Regions from separate parts of the Pseudomonas sp. LBUM1676 genome, predicted to be linked through region 4. Evidence: predicted binding sites of a transcription regulator. Region 4 holds the regulator's gene; each other region holds the start of a gene.

Region 1 (3,199 bases), 2.5 Mb from region 4:
CTGATCAGGGTGCCTTCGCTCGACAAGCCGATGCTCAGTGCCTCGACAGACTGGTGCGGGAAGAGGGCTTCCACCGAAATGCTCTGATTGTTGTCAGTGATGATCACACCGCGCTCGATGAGATTTTCCAGCTCGCGAATGTTGCCCGGCCAGTCGTAGCGAAGGCAGGCCTCGCTGGCACGATCGGACAGCCCGAGGGTTTTTTTCTGGTAGCTCAGGTGCAGTTTTTCCAGAAAATGCTCGATCAACAGCGGGATGTCTTCGCGACGATCACGCAGTGCCGGAATGCGCACGGGATAGACATTCAGACGATAGTAGAGGTCGGCTCGGAATCGCCCGTCCTTCACGGCCTGGCCGAGGTCTTCGTGCGTCGCACCGATCACGCGCACATCGACACGTCGGGTCTGGCTATCGCCCACCCGCTCCAGTTCACCTTCTTGCAGAACGCGCAGCAAACTCGCCTGGGCGCGCGGGGTGAGTTCAATAATCTCATCGAGAAACAGCGTGCCGCCATGGGCCCGTTCGAAGCGCCCCATCCGCGATTGTTGGGCACCGGTGTACGCGCCTTTTTCCACCCCGAAAAGCTCGGCTTCGATCAAGTCTGGAGCGATGGCCGCGCAGTTCAGGGCGATGAAAGGACCGCCCGCGCGTTCACTGCGCAAATGCAGGCTACGGGCGATGACTTCCTTGCCGACGCCCGTCTCGCCCAGCAACAACACCGATGCTTTGCCGGGTGCGACCTTGTCGATCAGGTCGCAGGTCTTGCGATAGCTGGCTGAACGGCCAATCCCGTAAAACTGACCGGCACGCAACTCCAGGCGTTGATTCATGTTCTCGACCTGGAGCTGCAGGGTACGCAATTCATCGATGATCGGATCGCTCTGGAAGTACCGCATGAACGTATCGGCATCCTCCCACTCCTCAGCGGGCTTGCCGATGATGCGACACATCTGGTCTCCACAGCCGCGGCAGCTGACCTCTTTGTAGATGATCTGCCGGCCAATGAAAAATGATGAATAGCTGATCGCGTACCCGAGCAACATCCAGCAAATCGGCTGCTCGGAGTGCAGTTGTTCACTCTGGTGATTTTCCACTTCGAAGGAGTCGATCCATTCGATTTCGGCGTAAAAGGTGCCTGCCTCGATATCGATGTCCATCACCACCGGACGGACCTTGACCATGCCCTTGAGCGAGTGCAGCTGCGGCCCGATCAGGAACATGTCGATGTCACTGCCGTTGGGCCGTAATTTACGCGCCAATTCGGCATCTTTAAGCCCGGATTGGTAACCCAGGCGCAGGAAAAACCCCTTTGCACGCTCTTCGCCAATCATCTCGAGCAGCTCTCGACGGAACGAGGCCATCGACGAAACCTGCATCAGCAGCATCCGCTGCTCATCAAGCCAGATCTTGCCTTCGCTGCCAAGGAAGTGAATGCGATCGGTCAGATCCTTGAGCACTGCGGAGTGCTCGGCGGCTCGGTATTTCGTGGTCATGCAAACGCACCCTATGTCTTTTTTGTTTGTGGGGATGACTCGGTTCCCATGCAATTCATACCCTTCAATCCAGCCTGATTCAATGGGTCATTTGCTCGAATCGAGCCGATCGAGATTGACCAAATGATCAATCGGTTGATCCCGGCACCGGGCGCAATTTCCGCCATGAACGGCAAGATGCATGCAAAAAAATCATTTAACGATTTGATATATAACGTTTATTAATTTTGTTTTTGACATTGCGCAAGCACTGGCACCGTTGTTGCTCTTACCCCTCCATGACAACAGGGGGAGTACCCGAGCATGAACCAACCTGACAGCACCTTCGATCAAATGCCGCGCTACGTCCGAGTGCGTAGCGAGCCAGACGATGCTTTTGTCGAGTTCGATTTCGCCATCGGTTATCCCGAGCTGTTTGTCGAGCTGGTGCTGCCGCATCAAGCGTTCAGGCAGTTCTGCGAAAACAACCAGGTGCAACACATGGATGCGCAGATGTCCGCCGCCCTCGATGCCGATGCCCGCAAGTGGCGCTACGGCGAAGCCCGCGACGCTGAATAAGCGGCCTGACAAAAACCCAAAACAACAACTACAGGAGTCCACTCCATGAGTGTCGAGATCAAGACGACAACCGTCGAGACGATCCGCAACACCTTCAGCCACACCCGTCGCCGGTTTGGCGACAAGGTCGCCAGCCGCTACCAGGAAGCCAGTTTCGACATCGAAGCGGCGACCAATTTCCATTACCGGCCGCTGTGGCAACCGGACAAACTGCTCAATGACGCCACCCGCACCGCGGTGGTCATGGCCGACTGGTACGCGGTCACCGACCCGCGCCAGTACTACTACGGCGCCTACGTCCAGGCCCGGGCGAAGATGCAGGAAAACGCCGAGCACGATTACGCGTTCTGCGAAAAACGCGACATGCTCGCCAGCCTGTCGCCGCACAACGTCCAGCTGATCGGTTCGCTGCTGTTGCCGCTGCGGCACGCCGAGCTGGGGGCGAACATGAACAACAGCAACATCGCCGCCGATGGCTTCGGCACCAGCGTGACCCAGATGCACATGTTCCAGGCCATGGATCGACTGGGTATCGCGCAATACCTCTCGCGCATTGGCCTGATGCTCGACGACGGCGATGTCCTGCTGCTGGCCCAGGCCAAACAGCAATGGCTCAATGCCCCGGCCTGGCAGGGGATGCGCCGCTACGTCGAAGACACCCTGGTGGTGCGCGACTGGTTCGAGTTGACCGTGGCGCAAAACGTGGTCAGCGATGGCCTGGTGTATCCGCTGCTGTTCCACAAACTCGACGAACAACTCAGCGCCAATGGCGCCGGCCAGGTCGGCATGCTGACCGAGTTCATGCGCCTGTGGTTCGCCGAAAGCCAGCGTTGGGTGGATGCGCTGCTCAAGACAGTGATCAACGCCAGCCCCGGGAACAAGGCCCTGGTGGAGAGCTGGGTCGATCGCTGGAGCCAGCGTTCCATCGACGCGCTGCGGCCACTGGTCGGCCTGGGCCTGGAGGCGTCGGCGCTGGATGCGGTCTGCAGCGAGTTCGCCGCGCGCCTGAAGAAAGTCGGCCTGACGGGGGTGAAGCCATGACGTCCCTGGTTTACATCAACCTGCAAGACACCGATTACGCGCGCTCGATCGTCGAGGCCATCGCGCAGGACAACCCGCACGCCGTGGTCCAGCACCAGCCTTCGATG
Region 2 (3,199 bases), 2.6 Mb from region 4:
CCCGTGGCGAGGTCGGCGGTGAGCATGGCAATGCCATCTACCTGCATTGCCCGAACCTGATCAACCTTCAGTTCCAGGCGCTACGACCGAAATTCGAGTCGATTGCCGGGGTGTTCGGCGTCAAGCGCGTAGGACTGATGCCCAGCGAACGTCGGCACATGGAACTCAATGCCTTGCTCGGCGCGTTGGAGTTTCCAGTGCTGTCGATCGACATGGGCGGCTCGATCGTCGCGGCCAACCGGGCGGCGGCGCAGTTGCTCGGGGTGCGTGTCGATGAGGTGCCAGGGATCCCGTTGTCGCGGTACGCCGAGGATTTCGACTTGCCGGAACTGGTGCGCGCCAATAAATCGCGGATCAACGGATTGCGGGTCAAGGTCAAGGGCGACGTGTTTCTCGCCGACATCGCGCCCTTGCAATCGGAGCATGACGACAGCGAAGCCATGGCCGGTGCGGTACTCACGCTGCATCGCGCTGACCGGGTCGGTGAGCGCATCTATAACGTGCGCAAGCAGGAGCTGCGCGGGTTCGACAGCATTTTCCAGAGTTCTAAAGTCATGGCGGCGGTGGTGCGTGAAGCCCGGCGCATGGCGCCGCTGGATGCGCCGCTATTGATAGAAGGCGAAACCGGCACGGGTAAAGAGTTGTTGGCCCGAGCCTGCCACCTCGCAAGCCCGCGCGGGCAATCGCCATTGATGGCGCTCAACTGCGCCGGGTTGCCGGAATCCATGGCCGAGACCGAGTTGTTCGGTTATGGGCCCGGTGCCTTCGAAGGGGCACGGGCCGAAGGCAAGCTCGGGCTGCTGGAACTGACGGCGGGCGGCACACTGTTTCTCGATGGCGTCGGCGAAATGAGCCCGCGCCTGCAGGTTAAATTGCTGCGCTTCCTGCAGGACGGTTGCTTCCGTCGTGTAGGCAGCGATGAAGAGGTTTATCTGGATGTGCGGGTGATCTGCGCGACTCAGGTCGACTTGTCCGAGTTGTGCGCTCGCGGGGAATTTCGCCAGGATTTGTATCACCGCCTGAACGTGCTGTCGTTGCACATCCCGCCACTGCGCGAGTGTCTCGACGGTTTGACACCGCTGGTGGAGCACTTCCTCGATCAGGCCAGCCGACAGATCGGTTGCCCGCTGCCGAAACTGGCGCCGGCGGCCATGGAGCGGCTCAGTCACTACCATTGGCCGGGCAATGTCCGGCAACTGGAGAACGTGTTGTTCCAGGCGGTTTCGTTGTGCGAGGGCGGGACGGTCAAGGCCGAACATATTCGTCTGCCGGACTATGGCGTGCGTCAGCCACTTGGCGATTTTTCCCTGGAAGGCGGGCTGGACGAGATAGTCGGGCGCTTTGAGAAAGCGGTGCTGGAGCGGCTGTATTCCGAGCATCCGAGCAGTCGGCAACTGGGCAAGCGGTTGGGGGTTTCGCATACGACCATTGCCAATAAGTTGCGCGAGTATGAGGTTGGCAAGACGGAGTCATAGCTGGCACTTGCTTTGTTTGTACTGGCCCCATCGCGAGCAAGCTCGCTCCCACATTGGATATGTGTCTCACTGAGATCCCTGTGGGAGCGAGCTTGCTCGCGATGGCGGTGGTGGCCGTTACCCAGAATCAAGCGTTGCCTATTCCCGGCATAACACCGCCGGTTTTTCGTCTTCGATACATTTCCAAAATCCCCGCAAAACCCCTCAAACCCCTTGTTTCCCGGCCCCCGCGCCGCCAGAAAAAAGTTGGTCTGCAAATTGCTTATGGCTCAGCAGTACAGCACTGGGCGGCAAACGTCCGGCAGGCAGAGGAACGACTGTGGACAAGTACCTTTATGTGGCAATGACCGGCGCCAGCCAGAATGCACTGGCGCAGAAGGCTCATGCGAACAACCTGGCGAACATCTCCACCAACGGCTTCCAGAAAGACCTGGAACAGGCGCGTTCGATGCCGGTGTTCGGTGACGGCTTTCCGGCGCGTGCGTTTGCCCTGTCGGAGCGTCCGGCCACTGACTTCTCCCCTGGCGCGCTGGTGCAGACCGGTCGCGATCTCGATGTCGCGGTGCAAGGCAACGGCTGGATTGCGGTACAGAACCCTGACGGCGGCGAAAGCTACGTGCGCACCGGCAGCCTGAACGTCGACGCCCTCGGCGTGCTGCGAGCCGGCAACGGTATGCCGGTACTGGGCAATGGCGGGCCGATTGCCGTGCCGCCCGAGCAGCAGATCGAAGTCGGCGAGGACGGCACCATCAGTATCCGGGCGATGGGCGAGGGGCCTCGGGTGATGGCCGAAGTCGACCGCATCAAACTGGTCAACCCTGACTTCAGGAACATGACCAAAGGCCTGGACGGTTCGATCCACACCAAGGATGGCCAGCCGGCGCAGGCCGATGCCAACGTCAAGCTGGTGTCCGGCTTCCTCGAGTCGAGCAACGTCAATGCCGTGGAAGAGATGACCTCGGTGCTGGCCCTGGCCAAGCAGTTCGAACTGCACGTCAAGATGATGAACACCGCCAAAGAAGACGACCAGGCCATGGCTCGGGTCTTGCAGATCAGCTAATTACCAGAACGTCGCGCCGTAAAACAGGCGCACGAGGAGAATCGAATGCTTCCGGCTCTATGGGTTGCCAAAACAGGCCTGTCCGCCCAGGACACCAACCTGACGACCATTTCCAACAACCTGGCCAACGTCTCGACCACGGGTTTCAAACGGGATCGCGCCGAGTTCCAGGACTTGCTCTACCAGATCAAGCGCCAGCCTGGCGCCCAGACGACCCAGGACAGCGAACTGCCGTCGGGTCTGCAAGTGGGTACCGGTGTGCGCGTCGTCGGCACCCAGAAAAACTTCACCGCCGGCAGCCTGCAAACCACCGAGCAACCCTTGGACATGGCCATCGACGGTCGCGGTTTCTTCCAGATCCTGCAGCCGGACGGCACGACCTCCTACACCCGTGACGGTACCTTCCACCTCGACTCCAACGGTCAGATCGTCAATTCCAGCGGCTTCGCCCTGGAGCCGGCCATCGTCATCCCGAACGATGCCCAGACCTTCACCGTCGGTCGCGACGGCACCGTGTCCGTCACCGTGGCGGGCAACCCGGCCGCCCAGGTGATCGGCAACCTGCAAACCGCTGACTTCATCAACCCGGCCGGCCTGCAGGCCGTGGGCAATAACCTGTTCCTGGAAACCGCGGCCAGCGGCGCGCCGCAGGTCGGAACGCCGG
Region 3 (3,199 bases), 2.9 Mb from region 4:
CCGCGGTTGGTCGCGGCTGACCAGCACCACTTGCTCCATCACATCGCGACTCGGTGACTCGGTATCGATCAGGATCACGTCCGGACGCACCGTTTCGACGCGTGCGGGCAGGTCGATGGTCAGGCCGGATTCGTCGATCACCTCGAACCCGGCTTCGGTCAGGGCCGCCTTGAGGCGACCGACTTTTTTCGCGGTGTCGTTGATCAGCAGGATTCGCAACATATTTGCAGTCTCCTGTCAGCGGCTGGCGAAAAGGGGCGAGCTGTCGCTCATGGCGTGCAGCTTGAAACTGCGGGCATAACCGCCTGGGTCCGAACCGTCCCAGACCTTGCCGTCGATCAACTGGCTGCAGCGCATCGACTGGCTCCCGGCAGCAACACCGACTGCGGTGGCGGCCTCTCGATACAAGTCTAGTTGCTGCACCTGACCGGCCACTGCGAGGTAGTCCGGGTCGTCGCGCAACAAACCCCAGCGGCGGAACTGGGTCATGAACCACATGCCGTCGGACAGATAAGGCAGGTTGACCTCGCCAGCGCCATGCAAGCGCAGTGCGTGCGGGTCCTGCCAGCGATTGCCGAGGCCATCGGCATACTCGCCGAGCAAGCGCGGTTCGATGCAGTCCAGTGGCGCGTCCAGGTATTGCGCTGCGCTGAGCAATTGCGCGGTGCTGCGGCGATTCTCGGTGCTGGCTTCGATGAAGCGGCTGGCCTCCAGAATCGCCATCACCAGTGCCCGGGCGGTGTTGGGGTATTGCTCGACGAAGGCGCGGGTGCAGCCGAGGACTTTCTCCGGGTGGTCGGGCCAGATGGTCTGGGTCGTCGCCAGGGTGAATCCGAGGTTCTGCTTCACTGCACTGGCGGACCAGGGCTCGCCGACGCAGAAACCGTCGATGCGCCCCGCCTGCAGGTGCGCGACCATTTGCGGCGGCGGCACCACCACGCTGTCGACGTCGTGCAGCGGGTGGATGCCTTGGCTGGCCAGCCAGTAATACAGCCACATGGCGTGGGTTCCGGTCGGGAACGTCTGGGCAAACGTCAGTTTTGGGCGACTTTGGTGCACGTGTCGGTCCAGTGCTTCAGGACTGGTCACGCCCTGGGCCTGCAGACCATGGGACAGGTTGATGCTCTGGCCGTTCTGGTTCAGGCCCATCAGCACGGCCATGTCGGTCGCCGCCACCCCGCCGATCCCCAGGTGGACCGCGTAAATCAACCCGTACAGGCTGTGAGCGGCATCGAGTTCACCGCTGACCAGTTTGTCCCGCAGATTGGCCCATGACGACTGGCGCTTGAGGTTCAGGGTCAGGCCGTAGGGCTGGGCGAAACCCTGGGTGGCCGCGACCACCACCGACGCGCAGTCGCTGAGGGCCATGAAGCCGAGGTTGATTTCGGTCTTTTCCGGGGCATCGCTGCCGTGGACCCAGGCCAGAGGGTTGGCTGCAATTTCAATCATCGATAAACACCTTCCATAAAAAAGCGTCGTACCGGGCCGCTTGCCGGAGCAAGGCCAGGTGACGACGCCGTTGTCTTTCGACTCATCCCGCCGTTGGCATGAGTGCTGATAGCGATGACGGTGCAAGGCATATGCCATCGCCGGCTGTTTTTGCGGCGTGCCTCGCCTGCGGCGCCGATGCCCGGCTATAATCGCCGCCTCATTTCGCCGCCAATCGAGTCAAAGCCGCCCATGTACAACTTGGCCCGTCAGTTGTTGTTCCAACTTTCCCCGGAAACCTCCCACGATCTGTCCCTGGACCTGATCGGCGCGGGCGGGCGTTTGGGCCTCAACGGCTTGCTGTGCAAGGCGCCGGCAAAAATGCCGGTGACCGTCATGGGCCTGGACTTCCCGAATCCGGTCGGGTTGGCAGCCGGCCTGGACAAGAATGGCGCGGCCATCGACGGTTTCGCTCAGCTGGGTTTCGGTTTCGTCGAAATCGGCACCATTACGCCGCGTCCGCAACCGGGCAACCCCAAGCCACGGATTTTCCGACTGCCGGAAGCAGAGGCGATCATCAACCGCATGGGTTTCAACAACCTCGGCGTCGATCACCTGTTGGCCCGCGTCGCAGCGGCCAAGTACAAGGGCGTGCTGGGCATCAATATCGGCAAGAACTTCGATACCCCGGTCGAGCGAGCGGTCGACGACTACCTGATCTGCCTGGACAAGGTTTACGCCCATGCCAGCTACGTGACGGTCAACGTCAGCTCGCCGAACACACCGGGCCTGCGCAGCCTGCAGTTCGGCGATTCGCTCAAGCAGTTGCTGGCTGACCTGGCCACGCGTCGCGCGGAACTGGCGCTGCGCCACGGCAAACATGTCCCGCTGGCGATCAAGATCGCGCCGGACATGACCGACGAAGAAACCGTGCAGGTCGCGCAAGCATTGATGGAAACCGGCATGGACGCGGTCATTGCCACCAACACCACCCTGAGTCGCGTCGGCGTCGAAGGCATGGAGTACGGTGACGAGGCGGGCGGTCTGTCCGGCGCACCGGTTCGCGAGAAGAGTACCCACACCGTTAAAGTGCTGGCGGCGGAATTGGCCGGTCGTTTGCCGATCATTGCCGTGGGCGGCATCACCGAAGGAAGGCACGCGGCCGAGAAAATCGCTGCGGGGGCGAGCCTGGTGCAGATTTACTCCGGCTTCATCTATAAGGGCCCGGCGCTGATTCGTGAGTCCGTGGACGCAATAGCAGCCCTGCGCTGAACCCATGTAGGAGCCGGCTTGCTGGCGATGGCGTCCTTGAGATCGCTATCGCCAGCAAGCCGGCTCCTACAGGGGAAGGTGTCTGGGGCCAGAGAGCAGGCATAAAAAGGGCTCCTCGAGGGAGCCCCTGGGCCGGAGCCCGCCGCCCGGATGGGGCGTGCGTGGTAAGTCGTTACGTAATCAGATTGTCGTGTCGGAGTGTTGTGCCCTGTGTTAGCCGACGGCGTGAAGTTCGTTGAGTCTGTGGATTCCCGCAGTGCCGGTCATACCGTCCCAGTTGTCGCCGCGTCCTTCTCGCCAGCCGTTAATCCAGGCTTGGCGTACCGACGGTAGAGTAAATGGGCAAAGCTCACGGGATTTGCCACCAACGCCATATTGATATCCGCGCAAAAATGCTCTTTCCAACGGATCACGCTTAAGTCTTCTCATAGGGTGTTGCCCTCACTTGTTGACTGTATTTATCGCGTCGACCTCAATTGAGGTCTGGCAGAAAAAAAAT
Region 4 (3,199 bases):
GAATTCCACATCCACCACATCCGCGACAACCTCGGTATGAGCCTGTCCGGTGGTGAACGCCGCCGGGTGGAAATCGCCCGCGCACTGGCGACCAACCCGAAATTCATCCTCCTCGACGAACCTTTCGCCGGCGTGGACCCGATTTCGGTGGGTGACATCAAACAGATCATCCATCACCTCAAGGCCAAGGGCATCGGTGTGTTGATCACCGACCACAACGTCCGCGAAACCCTGGATATCTGCGAAACCGCGTACATCGTCAACGATGGCCAACTGATCGCCGAAGGCGATTCTGCCACCATCCTGGCCAACGAACTGGTCAAGGAAGTGTATCTGGGCCATGAGTTCCGCCTGTAAGCGCTGAGGTGTCCAGCTTGTCGCTCAAGCGCTTGTCTCGATAAAAAATCAACACTTTTTTATTGTTACAGCGCTCTAGGCAAACGCTAAAGTTTCGGGCATATAATTTGCTTATGTTTGGCGCTTCGGCGCCCTGTAGTGGATGGCGCATGTGCGCCGGCGAATAAGGTGTTAAGCCCCTGCCATGAAACCATCGCTAGTCCTGAGAATGGGCCAGCAGCTGACGATGACACCGCAGCTGCAACAGGCCATCCGCCTGCTCCAATTGTCGACCCTGGACCTGCAACAGGAAATCCAGGAGGCCCTGGAGTCCAATCCGATGCTCGAACGCCAGGAAGAAGGCGACGACTTCGATAATGCCGACCCCTTGGCCGACAAAGCCGAACAGCAACCCAACGCCGACGTTTCGGAACCCTCTTACCAGGAAACCGCCCCGACGGTGGATAACCTCGAGGAAGGCGACTGGAACGAGCGCATTCCCAACGAACTGCCCGTCGATACCGCGTGGGAAGACGTTTACCAGACCAGCGCCAGCAGCCTGCCGAGCAACGATGACGACGAGTGGGATTTCACCACCCGTACATCGGCCGGTGAAAGCCTGCAAAGCCATCTGCTTTGGCAACTGAACCTGGCGCCGATGTCCGACACCGATCGCCTGATCGCCGTGACCCTGATCGATTGCATCAACAATCAGGGCTACCTGGACGAAACCCTCGAGGAAATTCTCGAAGCCTTCGACCCGGAACTGGACATCGAACTCGACGAAATAGAAGCCGTCCTGCATCGCATCCAGCAATTCGAACCGGCCGGCATCGCCGCCCGCAACCTGGGCGAATGCCTGCTCCTGCAATTGCGCCAGTTGCCCGCCAAGACCCCTTGGCTGGCCGAGGCCAAGCGCCTGGTCACCGACTACATCGATCTGCTCGGCAGCCGCGACTACAGCCAGCTGATGCGTCGCATGAAGCTCAAGGAAGATGAGCTGCGCCAGGTGATCGAACTGGTCCAGAGCCTCAACCCGCGTCCTGGCTCGCAGATCGAGTCCAGTGAAGCCGAGTACGTCGTCCCCGATGTCATCGTGCGCAAGGACAACGAGCGCTGGCTGGTGGAGCTCAATCAGGAATCGGTGCCACGGCTGCGGGTCAATGCCCAATACGCCGGCTTCGTGCGCCGTGCCGACACCAGTGCCGACAACACCTTCATGCGCAATCAGTTGCAAGAGGCCCGCTGGTTCATCAAGAGCCTGCAAAGCCGCAACGAAACCCTGATGAAAGTGGCCACCCAGATCGTCGAGCATCAGCGCGGCTTCCTGGAGTACGGCGACGAAGCCATGAAACCGCTGGTGCTGCATGACATCGCTGAAGCGGTGGGTATGCACGAATCGACGATTTCACGAGTGACCACACAGAAATTCATGCATACCCCTCGGGGCATCTATGAGTTGAAATACTTTTTTTCCAGCCACGTCAGCACCTCCGAAGGCGGCGAATGCTCGTCAACGGCGATCCGCGCGATCATCAAAAAACTGGTTGCGGCGGAAAATCAGAAAAAGCCGTTGAGTGACAGCAAGATCGCTGGTTTACTGGAGGCACAAGGCATTCAGGTGGCTCGCCGCACCGTCGCCAAATACCGCGAATCCCTCGGGATCGCGCCTTCGAGCGAACGCAAGCGGTTGATGTAGAGCCACGCCACAGCGTTCCAGTGGTAGATCATCGGGTCTACCGCTTTATGCACTGGCAACGAAGGAGAAGCTGTATGCAAGTCAACATCAGTGGACACCAACTGGAAGTGACCGAACCTCTGCGCACCTACATCGGCGAAAAACTCGACCGATTGGAGAGGCACTTCGACAAGATAACCAACGTGCAAGTCACGATGAACGTCGAAAAGCTGCTGCAGAAAATCGAAGCCACGCTGCATATCCCCGGCGGAGAAGTGGTCGCCAACGCTGAGCATACTGACATGTATGCCGCGATCGACCTGCTGACCGACAAGCTGGATCGCCAACTCAAAAAGCATAAGGAAAAGACCCAGAGCCTCCTCCAGGGCGCAACCGGTCGTTAACACTCCCAACTCATGATCCGACTTGAAACCATCCTGACCCCCGGCCGTTCCCTCGTGAACGTGCCGGGCGGCAGTAAAAAGAAAGCCCTCGAACAAATTGCCAACCTGATCCACCGCGAAGTACCGGATCTGGAGATGCAAGACGTCTTTGAGGCTCTGATTGCCCGTGAAAAACTCGGCTCGACCGGTTTTGGCAACGGCATCGCCATCCCTCACTGTCGCCTCAAGGGCTGCACTACGCCCGTCAGTGCCTTGATGCACTTGGACGCCCCCATCGATTTCGACGCCATCGACGGTGCCCCGGTTGACCTGCTGTTCGTTCTGCTGGTCCCGCAAGCCGCTACCGATGCGCACCTGGAGCTGTTGCGCCAGATCGCCAGCATGCTCGACCGCAAGGAAGTGCGTGAAAAACTGCGCAGCGCCCCGAGCAATGAAGCCTTGTATCAGGTTGTCCTGGACGAGCAAAACGGTCAGTAATCATGCGCTTGATCATCGTCAGTGGCCGCTCAGGCTCAGGTAAAAGTACCGCGCTCGATGTTCTCGAGGACAACGGCTTCTACTGCATCGACAACCTGCCTGCCGGGCTCCTGCCGGAACTCGCCGAGCGCGCGCTGATCCACACCGAGCTGGCCCAGCCGCTGGTTGCCGTGTCCATCGACGCGCGCAACTTGCCGAGTCACCTGTCGCGTTTCCCCGAGCTGTTGGAGGAAGTTCGCAGTCGGCACATCCAGTGCGATGTGCTGTATCTGGACGCCGACGAAGAAACCTTGCTCAAACGTTT

What was found. Region 4 encodes sigma-54, which starts transcription at its own class of promoters, with help from an activator protein. Its sites were predicted from a motif close to ANTGGCATNNANNTTGCTNT; they were not measured.
Region 1: the regulator sigma-54 is predicted to act here: its motif matches at 1,663-1,682, upstream of ACA041_RS15430 (sigma 54-interacting transcriptional regulator).
Region 2: the regulator sigma-54 is predicted to act here: its motif matches at 1,721-1,740, upstream of ACA041_RS23500 (flagellar basal body rod protein FlgF).
Region 3: the regulator sigma-54 is predicted to act here: its motif matches at 1,569-1,588, upstream of ACA041_RS22145 (CmpA/NrtA family ABC transporter substrate-binding protein).

Annotation. Positions count from the first base shown of each region.
Region 1 covers NZ_CP166777.1:3,327,800-3,330,998, forward strand. Annotated here, with positions in the region: gene ACA041_RS15430 (sigma 54-interacting transcriptional regulator) at 1-1,493, opposite strand, end outside; gene ACA041_RS15435 (phenol hydroxylase subunit) at 1,797-2,051, shown strand; gene ACA041_RS15440 (aromatic/alkene monooxygenase hydroxylase subunit beta) at 2,097-3,092, shown strand; gene ACA041_RS15445 (MmoB/DmpM family protein) at 3,089-3,199, shown strand, end outside.
Region 2 covers NZ_CP166777.1:5,098,394-5,101,592, reverse strand. Annotated here, with positions in the region: gene ACA041_RS23505 (sigma-54-dependent transcriptional regulator) at 1-1,475, shown strand, start outside; gene ACA041_RS23500 (flagellar basal body rod protein FlgF) at 1,795-2,535, shown strand; gene flgG (flagellar basal-body rod protein FlgG) at 2,581-3,199, shown strand, end outside.
Region 3 covers NZ_CP166777.1:4,811,765-4,814,963, reverse strand. Annotated here, with positions in the region: gene ACA041_RS22150 (ANTAR domain-containing response regulator) at 1-222, opposite strand, end outside; gene ACA041_RS22145 (CmpA/NrtA family ABC transporter substrate-binding protein) at 238-1,449, opposite strand; gene ACA041_RS22140 (quinone-dependent dihydroorotate dehydrogenase) at 1,681-2,700, shown strand; gene rmf (ribosome modulation factor) at 2,914-3,129, opposite strand.
Region 4 covers NZ_CP166777.1:877,399-880,597, reverse strand. Annotated here, with positions in the region: gene lptB (LPS export ABC transporter ATP-binding protein) at 1-357, shown strand, start outside; gene ACA041_RS03945 (RNA polymerase factor sigma-54) at 542-2,035, shown strand; gene hpf (ribosome hibernation-promoting factor, HPF/YfiA family) at 2,110-2,418, shown strand; gene ptsN (PTS IIA-like nitrogen regulatory protein PtsN) at 2,431-2,895, shown strand; gene rapZ (RNase adapter RapZ) at 2,898-3,199, shown strand, end outside.